4 regions of the Streptomyces rapamycinicus NRRL 5491 genome follow, and region 4 is predicted to be linked to each of the others. Evidence: riboswitches for the same ligand, from Rfam matches in the RefSeq annotation. Region 4 holds a riboswitch; each other region holds the start of a gene.

Region 1 (2,190 bases), 8.0 Mb from region 4:
GCCCCAGGTGACATGGAAACGCGGCACCGAGTTGCCGTGGCCGTCCGCGAGGCCGCCGCCGCGCTCGGCCCAGCCGACGATCGGGAACCACTGCACACCGAGCCCGTGCAGCCAGGACCGCTTCTCCCCGGAGGCGAAGTCCACATACGCCTCCGCCCACTTGTGGGCCCAGTGGTCCTGGCCGCCGGGGTCGGTGACACCGCGGTCGAAGCCGGCCGTGCCGAGCCAGTCCTGCCAGGCCAGTTCGGGGGAGTCCTTGATCCCCATCAGCCGCTGTTCCTCGGAGTCGACGAAGAACAGGCCGCCGAAGGACCAGAACGCCTGGCCGCCGAGGTTGCTCTCGGGCTCCTGGTCGAGGAGGAGCACCTTGCGCCCCGCGGCGGCCAGTTCCGCCGTGGCCACCAGCCCGGCGAGCCCGTGGCCGACCACGATGGCGTCCGCGTCCGAGGACGCCCCGGAGGCGGCGAAGGCCGGAACCGCCGCCTGGGCGAGCGCGGCACCGGCGAGCACACCGCCCGCCGCCGTCAGGGCGCGGCGGCGGCTGATCCCGCTGATCCCGGCGGGCGACGCGGAATTCTCTGTGGAGTTCTCCATGAGCTGCCTTCCGGGAGGGGTTCGGAGGGTGCGGGAGATACGGAGGGGGCCGCCGCGACGGAATCGTGTTACCGGCCGACAACGTGTTACCGACGGTAGCCCACGGGGTGCGAGGCCGCCAGAGTTCTGCTCACAGGAGCAACTCCCCTACGTGGCAGGGGACTTCGGGCGTTCAGCGACCGCCCGGTGACGGCTCGGCCGAGGCACTCCCCCGCGGCGAGAAGGCGTACAGATCGAGGATGTCGGGCAGCGGCACCACCCCGGGGCCGCCCGCCCGGACCCAGGCCACGATGTCCTCCGTCGCGTCCGGGTCGTTGACCAGGCCGAGCCAGACCGGCCGGCCCCCGGCGGCCCGTCCGGCGGCCGACGGCTGCACCACGATCACATTGGCCTGGTCGCAGACGTCCAGACACTCGGAGACGCGTACGGGCGCCTCCGCACCGAGCCGCGCGAGCTGCGCGGCGTGGTCGACGCCGGTCACCTTGGGACTGCCGCAACAGCAGTCCCGGCACACGGTCACCCGGCACGGCAGCGGATCGGCCGGCCCTACGGGCACGCCGCACCACCCCTCCTCCGGGGAAGTCCGCCCCGGTGTCGATCGAGGAGGCGACCGCGTGAGTCTCCTGGCTCTCGGGTCGATGCTCGTCCCGGCCTTCCCACCCGCGCATGCGGGCAGTGGCCTGTCCGGGATCCGCTCGCCGATCACAGTGGCGGTACCGCGCCGGATTCTCACCGGCTTCCTCGTTCCGCCGTCGCCCTTGTCGCCCGGCATCATCGCATCCCGGGCGCCCCGCTCACTCCCTCGGGGCTCCGCAGCGCGCACAGCGAGCGAAGTGGGCGGTGTCCTGGATCGCGCCGCAGTCGGCGCAGACCCGCTCCAGCCAGCAGGCGGGGTCCCCGCCCTCGGGCTCGGCGGGCGCCGGGTCCGCCGCCTCCCGGTCCGCGGTCTCCGGGTCCACCGCCTCCCGGTCCGCCGTCCCCGGGTCCGGGTCGCCGGGCCGAGCCGTGCCGCTCATCGTGTGCGCCTCCTCATCCGGACCGTGCGCGGGTCCGTCAGCCGACCCTCTACCCCTGGTGGCGTCTCCGGAAGCAGCCAAGCTATAGATCCGATCTCTCACGCGCCCACGACCCTTGACGGGGCGTAATATCGCCCGCCCCCTCCCCAGTTATCGGATGACTCGGTAACGTATCCGCCTCGGGAGGCAACGATGCCGAGATCTTACCGACGCTCCGCAGTGGCATTTCTGCTCTGCGGCGTCCTGGCCATGACGCTCTTCGTCACCGGGCCCGCACAGGCGAAGGACTCCGCCTGGACCGTGCGCGGCCCCTCGCCCCACTCCGGTCCCCTCGCCCAACTGCGGCTCGACGGCGCCTCGGGAGCGCTGGCGCTCCAGGTGTCCCGGGGCGGACGTACGGTGATCGAGCCCTCGCCCGTGGGCATCGTCACCGAGCGGGCGGATCTGTCGCACGGGCTGCGCTATCTGGGACGCCACGACCGCACCGTCGTGGAGCGCTACCGGTCGACGGTCGGCAAGCAGCGCTCGCGCACGGCACGGATGACCGAGACCCGCTTCCGGTTCCGCGGCGGCGGGAACG
Region 2 (2,190 bases), 4.5 Mb from region 4:
GCGCGCGCGGGACGAGGAGCTGGACGGAATCGGAGAGCTCACCGCACAGGTGTATCTGGGGGACGGGCTCCTGGACTTCGGGGACAGTGATCCTTATCTCGCCACCCTGCGCGACGCCCGCCGCCGGGCCGCCGAGTCCGAAGTGCTGGTCGCGGCGGACACGACGAGCGACGAGGTGCTGGGCGCCGTGGCGTTCGCCGTGCATGGCGGGGCGTACGCGGAGCTGGCCCGACCCGGCGAGGGCGAGTTCCGGATGCTGGTCGTCCGCCCCGAGTCGCGCCGACGCGGCGCCGCCGAGGCGCTCGTGCGAGCCTGTCTGGACCGGGCCCGCGCACTGGGTCTGCGGCGAATAGTGATCAGCAGCCAGCACTCGATGACCGCCGCCCACCGCCTGTACGAGCGGCTGGGCTTCACCCGTGCCCCCGAGCGCGACTGGGCGCCCCTGCCGGGGACGGACTTCACCCTATGGGCCTTCACCGTGGAGCTTTGACACCCCGCGCCGCACGCCCCAGGTCGCGGGCCACCTTCGGAACGCATTAGCACATTCATGCGAAACTCCGCAGCTCCGACACAAGATATGGGGGTGCGTGCGTCGGCCAACACAAGATGTATGCTCGTCCTCGCTGTCGCCGCAGGGGAATCCGGTGGGAATCCGGAACTGTCCCGCAACGGTGTACGTGTGCGCTCAATTCGGCGTGCCCGTGAGTCCGAGCACCTGCCGACGGCCCTGTGAACACGTCCCCCGGCCTCGAGGGTTGGGCCGATGGACGCTGCGTGGTGTGCCTGACGTACGAGGAGTGCGGCAACGGCATGTCCGTACGCGCCCATCGCACCACCCTCGCGGCCCGGCCGAGCGAGGGAGAGCACCCCAGTGACCATCGCGCCCGCCGATCCGGTTTCAGCGCAGGCGGCTTCTCAGGCAGCGGACGACGCGCCCGGGACCGCCCTGCTACGGACTCTTACCGGACTCACCGCCGACCTTCCCGCCACCGACCCCGGCAAGGTCGCGGCCGCCGCCCTGCGCGGCCGTCATCCCGGCTCGGACGAGGCGGAGTTGCGTGCGCTCGCGACCGAGGCGGCGGCCGGGCTGATCGCCGAGGAGCCGGAGTACTCGCGGCTCGCGGCGCGGCTGCTGGCGCTGACCATCACGGAGGAGGCGGCCGGGCAGGGCGCGGTCTCCTTCTCGGCCTCCGTCCGGGTGGGCCACCGCGAGGGCCTGCTCGCCGACTCCACCGCGGAGTTCGCCGCCACCCACGCCGAGCGGCTGGACGCGCTGGTGGAGCGGGCGCTGGCCGACGGCGCCGACAACCGCTTCGGCTACTTCGGGCTGCGCACCCTCTACAGCCGCTATCTGCTCCGCCACCCCATCACCCGTCAGGTGATCGAAACCCCGCAGCACTTCCTGCTGCGCGTGGCCTGCGGGCTCGCCGAGGACCACTCGGAGCGGGCGCTGGACGACGTCGCCGAGCTCTACCGGCTGACCAGCACGCTGTCGTATCTGCCCAGCTCCCCCACGCTGTTCAACTCCGGCACCCGGCATCCGCAGATGTCGTCCTGCTATCTGCTGGACTCCCCGCTGGACGAGCTGGACTCGATCTACAACCGCTACCACCAGGTGGCGCGGCTGTCGAAGCACGCGGGCGGCATCGGCCTGTCCTACTCCCGCATCCGGGCGCGCGGTTCTCTTATCCGGGGCACCAACGGGCACTCCAACGGCATCGTGCCGTTCCTGCGCACGCTCGACGCCTCGGTGGCAGCCGTCAACCAGGGTGGCCGGCGCAAGGGCGCGGCCTGTGTCTACCTGGAGACCTGGCACGCGGACCTCGAGGAGTTCCTGGAGCTGCGGGACAACACCGGCGAGGACGCCCGCCGCACCCACAACCTCAACATCGCCCACTGGATCCCTGACGAGTTCATGCGCCGGGTCGAGGCGGACGCCGACTGGTCGCTGTTCTCCCCGGCCGACGCGCCCGATCTGGTGGACCTGTGGGGCGAGGAGTTCGACGCCGCGTACCGCCGGGCCGAGGCCGAGGGGAAGGCCGTCAAGCAGGTCCCGGCGCGCCAGCTGTACGCCCGGATGATGCGCACCCTCGCGCAGACCGGCAACGGCTGGATGACGTTCAAGGACGCCGCCAACCGCACCGCCAACCAGACCGCCCAGCCCGGCAGGGTCGTCCACTCCTCCAACCT
Region 3 (2,190 bases), 1.5 Mb from region 4:
GCCAGCGCAGGATCTGCGGTTCGACGTCCCGCTCGGCCGTCGCGTCGAGCGGGACGTGCAGCAGCGAGCAGGAGGCGGCCACGTCGACCCGGTCCGCCAGGCCCAGCAGGGTGCCGAGCGTGGCCAGGGACTTCTCCAGGTCGTTGACCCAGATGTTGCGGCCGTTGACGACACCGGCGACCAGCCGCTTGCGGGGCAGCCCGCCGACGGCGGCCAGCGCGTCCAGGTTCGCCGCGGCGGCCTCCGTGAAGTCCAGCGCCAGCCCCTCGACCGGGGCCTTGGCCAGCACCGGCAGCGCCTCGCCGAGACGGTCGAAGTACGAGGCGACCAGCAGCTTCGGGCGGTCGGTGAGGGCGCCCAGGTCGCGGTAGGCGCGCCCGGCCGCGTGTCGCTCGGCGGGGGTGCGGTCCTGGACCAGGGCGGGCTCGTCGAGCTGCACCCATTCGGCACCGGCCGCCCGCAGGTCGGCCATGACCTCGGCGTACACCGGAAGCAGCCGGTCCAGCAGGGTGAGCGGCTCGAAGCCGGCGGGCGCGCCGGGCGCGGGCTTGGCGAGCAGGAGGTACGTGACGGGGCCGACGAGGACCGGTCGCGCGGTCAGCCCGAGGGCGATGGCCTCCTTGAGCTCCGCGACCTGCTTGGCGGAGTCGGCCGCGAACACCGTGTCCGGACCGAGTTCGGGGACCAGATAGTGGTAGTTGGTGTCGAACCACTTGGTCATTTCCAGCGGCGCCACGTCCTGGGTGCCCCGCGCCATCGCGAAGTACCCGTCGAGCGGGTCGGCGGCGACCGCGTCCCGGTGGCGGCCGGGGATGGCGCCGACCATGACGGTGGTGTCCAGCACATGGTCGTAGTACGAGAAGTCGCCGGTGGGGACCTCGTCGATGCCCGCCCCGGCCAGTTGCCGCCAGTTGGCGCGGCGCAGTTCGGCGGCGGTGGCCCTCAGCGCGTCGCCGGTGACGCGGCCCTTCCAGTAGCCCTCGATCGCCTTCTTCAGTTCCCGGTTCGGGCCCTGGCGGGGGTAGCCGTACACGGTGGCCCGTGCCGCCGCGGCTGCGGACTTGGTGGTCACGGAGATCTCCTTCGCGAGATGAATCCCTGAGGTCCCGGCGACGGGAGGAGAGCGCGAAGGGTGACGGACCGGACGCCACGACCTCGCGCGGCAGGCGCGCGGTCGTCCACCTGGTACCTGTTCGCCGACCCGCCCTCGAGGTCACCGGGATGTCCGCGCACGGGTGGTCCGTACGCGGGCAGATGGCAGGTCTTCGGACTCACGGGCGCGTCCTCCTCAGGAGGACACCTACTGGCCGTCGCTTCCCAGGTCCTTCTCACCGGACCCAGTGCGTATGACGGCGGTCGTTCCCGCTCACCGCTGCGGGGCAGTCCCGGATTTCCACCGGGTTCCCTCTTGCGACGCCTCCCGCCTGGCGGACGGGGCGAACCAGCTGCACCGGCCAGCCTACGGCATGGGAAACCCCCGGCCGTGTCGGCCGGGGGTTCCGCTCCTCACGGGCGCGTGGAGCAGGGGGTCAGCACGCTCCGGAGTCCGACTCGCCCACCAGGTTGACCGGGACGGTGACGAAGGAGAACTGGTTGCTGGCGCATACGCCGGGGAAGGTCGTGCTGCTGGTGTTGTTGACGGTGACATCGGGAGTGTCCTCCGCGACGGCACCGGTCGCGCCGACGGCGAGGGACGCGGCGGTGAGAGCGAGCGTGGACAGGGCGGTCCGCATACGCATGGGAACTCCTTGCTGGGGATGAGCGGCCGGAAATGACCGGCTTCGCATGCATGGTGCCCCTTTGTCGGGCGGATCGCGGCCCAACGTCCCCCCAATGGGGTAACACGTCACCCGCTGTCACATCATCCGCCGCCGAGCCGCGCGTCGTCCGCCGGGGCGCAGGGCGGGATGGTCGGCGGGCGGGCCGGGTCGGGGACGCGGTTGGTGAAACCGCCGGGGACCGAGCGGCACTGCTGTTCGCGGAAGCGGACCGGTGCGGTGCCCACGCGGCGGGCGAACAGCCTGCTGAAGTAGGCGGGGTCGTCGTAGCCGACGCGGCGGGCGATGGCGGCCACCGGCAGTTCGGTGCCGACCAGGCCGCGCCGCTCTCGCGGTCGGTGTACGCGACGATGCGCGGGAACTCCGGGTCCACCCGGACCTCCAGCCGCTTCGACCGCAAGGTGCGCTCGGT
Region 4 (2,190 bases):
AAGGGCGCCGTGGTGCGCTGGTCGACCGCGGGCCGGATGGTGGTCGCCTGGGTGCTGACCCTGCCGGCCGCCGGTCTGGTGGCGGGCGCCGCCGCGCTCCTGGCCGACCAGGGGAACGCGGGAATCACGGCGGTGGCCGTGCTCGCCGTCCTGGCCTGCGGGGCGATCTGGATGCTGTCGCGCCGCAAGCCCGTGGACCACACCAACGTCAACGAGGTCGGCACCCAGGAGCCGGTGGGCGCCGTCACGGCCGCCCTGCGGTCCGTGGCCCCGCCGCCCGCCGGTGCGTCGAGCGCCGCCCCCGGGGACACCACCCCGGAGAGCACGCCCGAGCAGCCCCCCACCCCCGCCGTCGCGAGCAGCACCACCCGCTAAGGAGCCAGGAAACATGAGCATCGACTGGGCGGCACTCGGCCAGGTCTTCGGCATCAGCCTCGCGGTGACGGTCGCCATGGTGGGCGTCTTCACCCTGGGCATCGTCGGCACCTCCCGTAAGACGGCGCCGGAGCAGGGCGGTACGGCCGCCGCCGTGCCCGGGGGCGCCATGGGCGCCTCCCCGCTCGCCCGCACCGGCGCGTACGCCTGCTTCGCGGTGTGCGCCGGGGTCGTGGCGTACGGCATCTATCTGATCGTCGCCTGAGGACCCCGCTTCCTTTCGTCGTATAAGGGCCCCGCTTCCCCGAACGACCCACCGGCCGCCGGATGGTGGCGCTGACCAGCGCCGACCGTCCGGCGGCCGTTCTGTGAGGGGCGGTGGTCTGTGGGGCTCGGCACACTCGGGCGTCATGGGTCATATGCGAGTTGACGGCCATTCGCGGCCCATGGTGGACTTCCCGAGCCAAACGGCGGCAGGAGAGGAAGCCGGTGAGAATCCGGCGCGGTCCCGCCACTGTCACCGGGGAGCACCCTCCCATCGCCTGTATGGGGTCACGGCTCGTCCGTACGGTTCGTCGCGTACGCGGGGCTGGAAGACCGGGAGGGCCGCGGATCCGGGAGCCAGGAGACTCTCACCGCCGGTCACGTCGAACCAGGGCGAGGACCCTGAGTGAGGACATACCGCCATGCCCGGCATCGCCACGCCGCCAGCCCTCCCTGTCCGATTCGGCTCTTCCGGCCCCACTGGCCCCTCTGGTCCCTCTGGTCCCGTATCGCCGCGCCGAGGCGTGACGGCGGCCTGACGGATGCGTGCCGACCACGCCTCGTTCGCGTGCGGCGCCGCCCTCGGCTTCCTCGGCGACCTCGCCACGGGTGATCCGCGCCGCGGCCATCCGGTGGCCGCGTTCGGGCGCGCCGCCGCGGCCGCCGAGCGCCGGCTGTGGCGCGACCACCGGGGTTACGGGGCCCTGCACACCGCGTTGTGCGCGGGCGGCGCGGCCGCCGGTGCCGCGCTGCTGAGCCGCGCCGTACGGGGCCTTGACGGCCGCCGTGGCGCGGAGGTCGCGCTGACCGCCGCCGCCACCTGGGCCGTGCTGGGCGGCACGAGCCTGGGCCGTGAGGCACGGGCCGTCGGCGGGGCGCTGGCCGCCGGGGACCTCGAGGTCGCCCGGGAGCGGCTGCCGCATCTGTGCGGCCGCGATCCGCAGGCGCTGGACGGGCCGCAGATAGCCCGCGCGGTCGTCGAATCGGTGGCCGAGAACACCTCCGACGCGGTCGTGGGCGCGCTGGTGTGGGGCGCCGTGGGCGGAGTGCCGGGGCTCATAGGTTTCCGCGCCGTCAACACCCTGGACGCCATGGTGGGCCACAAGTCGCCGCGCTACCGGCGGTTCGGCTGGGCGGCGGCCCGGCTGGACGATGTGGCCGGCTGGCCCGGTGCGCGCCTTACGGCGGCCCTGGCGACGCTCGCGGGCCCCGATCCGCGCGGTGCGTGGCGCGCCTGGCGGCGCGACGGCCGGCGCCATCCGAGCCCCAACGCGGGCCCCGTGGAGGCGTCCTTCGCGGGTGCGCTCGGCGTCCGGCTGGGCGGCACCCTCGCGTACGGCGGCCGGGTCGAGCACCGGCCGGTGCTCAACTCCGGCGGGCGGCCGGTGGAGTCGGCCGACATCGAGCGGGCGATACGGCTGTCGCGGCGCGTCGGCGTCCTGGCGCTCGGGTTGTCCATAGTGGCCCGGCCGGTCCTGAGGACGATGACGGGGCGGCCCCGGGCCTTGGGAAGGGGCGGCGGATGAGTGGGATACGCGGTAAGGGCGGCAC

Evidence for each region. Region 4 has a riboswitch for cobalamin ahead of LIV37_RS37530 (cobalamin biosynthesis protein). Riboswitches for the same ligand answer to the same signal wherever they lie in the genome.
Region 1: another riboswitch for cobalamin. It lies ahead of LIV37_RS03980 ((2Fe-2S) ferredoxin domain-containing protein); the one in region 4 lies ahead of LIV37_RS37530 (cobalamin biosynthesis protein).
Region 2: another riboswitch for cobalamin. It lies ahead of LIV37_RS18000 (ribonucleoside-diphosphate reductase subunit alpha); the one in region 4 lies ahead of LIV37_RS37530 (cobalamin biosynthesis protein).
Region 3: another riboswitch for cobalamin. It lies ahead of metE (5-methyltetrahydropteroyltriglutamate--homocysteine S-methyltransferase); the one in region 4 lies ahead of LIV37_RS37530 (cobalamin biosynthesis protein).

What each region holds. Positions count from the first base shown of each region.
Region 1 covers NZ_CP085193.1:882,121-884,310, forward strand. Annotated here, with positions in the region: gene LIV37_RS03975 (FAD-binding dehydrogenase) at 1-594, opposite strand, end outside; gene LIV37_RS03980 ((2Fe-2S) ferredoxin domain-containing protein) at 767-1,150, opposite strand; cobalamin riboswitch at 1,196-1,373, opposite strand; gene LIV37_RS03985 (hypothetical protein) at 1,389-1,610, opposite strand; gene LIV37_RS03990 (glycoside hydrolase family 97 protein) at 1,803-2,190, shown strand, end outside.
Region 2 covers NZ_CP085193.1:4,409,673-4,411,862, forward strand. Annotated here, with positions in the region: gene LIV37_RS17995 (GNAT family N-acetyltransferase) at 1-490, shown strand, start outside; cobalamin riboswitch at 611-737, shown strand; gene LIV37_RS18000 (ribonucleoside-diphosphate reductase subunit alpha) at 872-2,190, shown strand, end outside.
Region 3 covers NZ_CP085193.1:10,376,670-10,378,859, forward strand. Annotated here, with positions in the region: gene metE (5-methyltetrahydropteroyltriglutamate--homocysteine S-methyltransferase) at 1-1,072, opposite strand, end outside; cobalamin riboswitch at 1,240-1,461, opposite strand; gene LIV37_RS43070 (hypothetical protein) at 1,530-1,739, opposite strand; partial or broken gene LIV37_RS43075 (helix-turn-helix domain-containing protein) at 1,862-2,089, opposite strand.
Region 4 covers NZ_CP085193.1:8,920,888-8,923,077, reverse strand. Annotated here, with positions in the region: gene LIV37_RS37540 (inorganic phosphate transporter) at 1-375, shown strand, start outside; gene LIV37_RS37535 (hypothetical protein) at 389-640, shown strand; cobalamin riboswitch at 809-1,026, shown strand; gene LIV37_RS37530 (cobalamin biosynthesis protein) at 1,182-2,165, shown strand; gene LIV37_RS37525 (cobyric acid synthase) at 2,162-2,190, shown strand, end outside.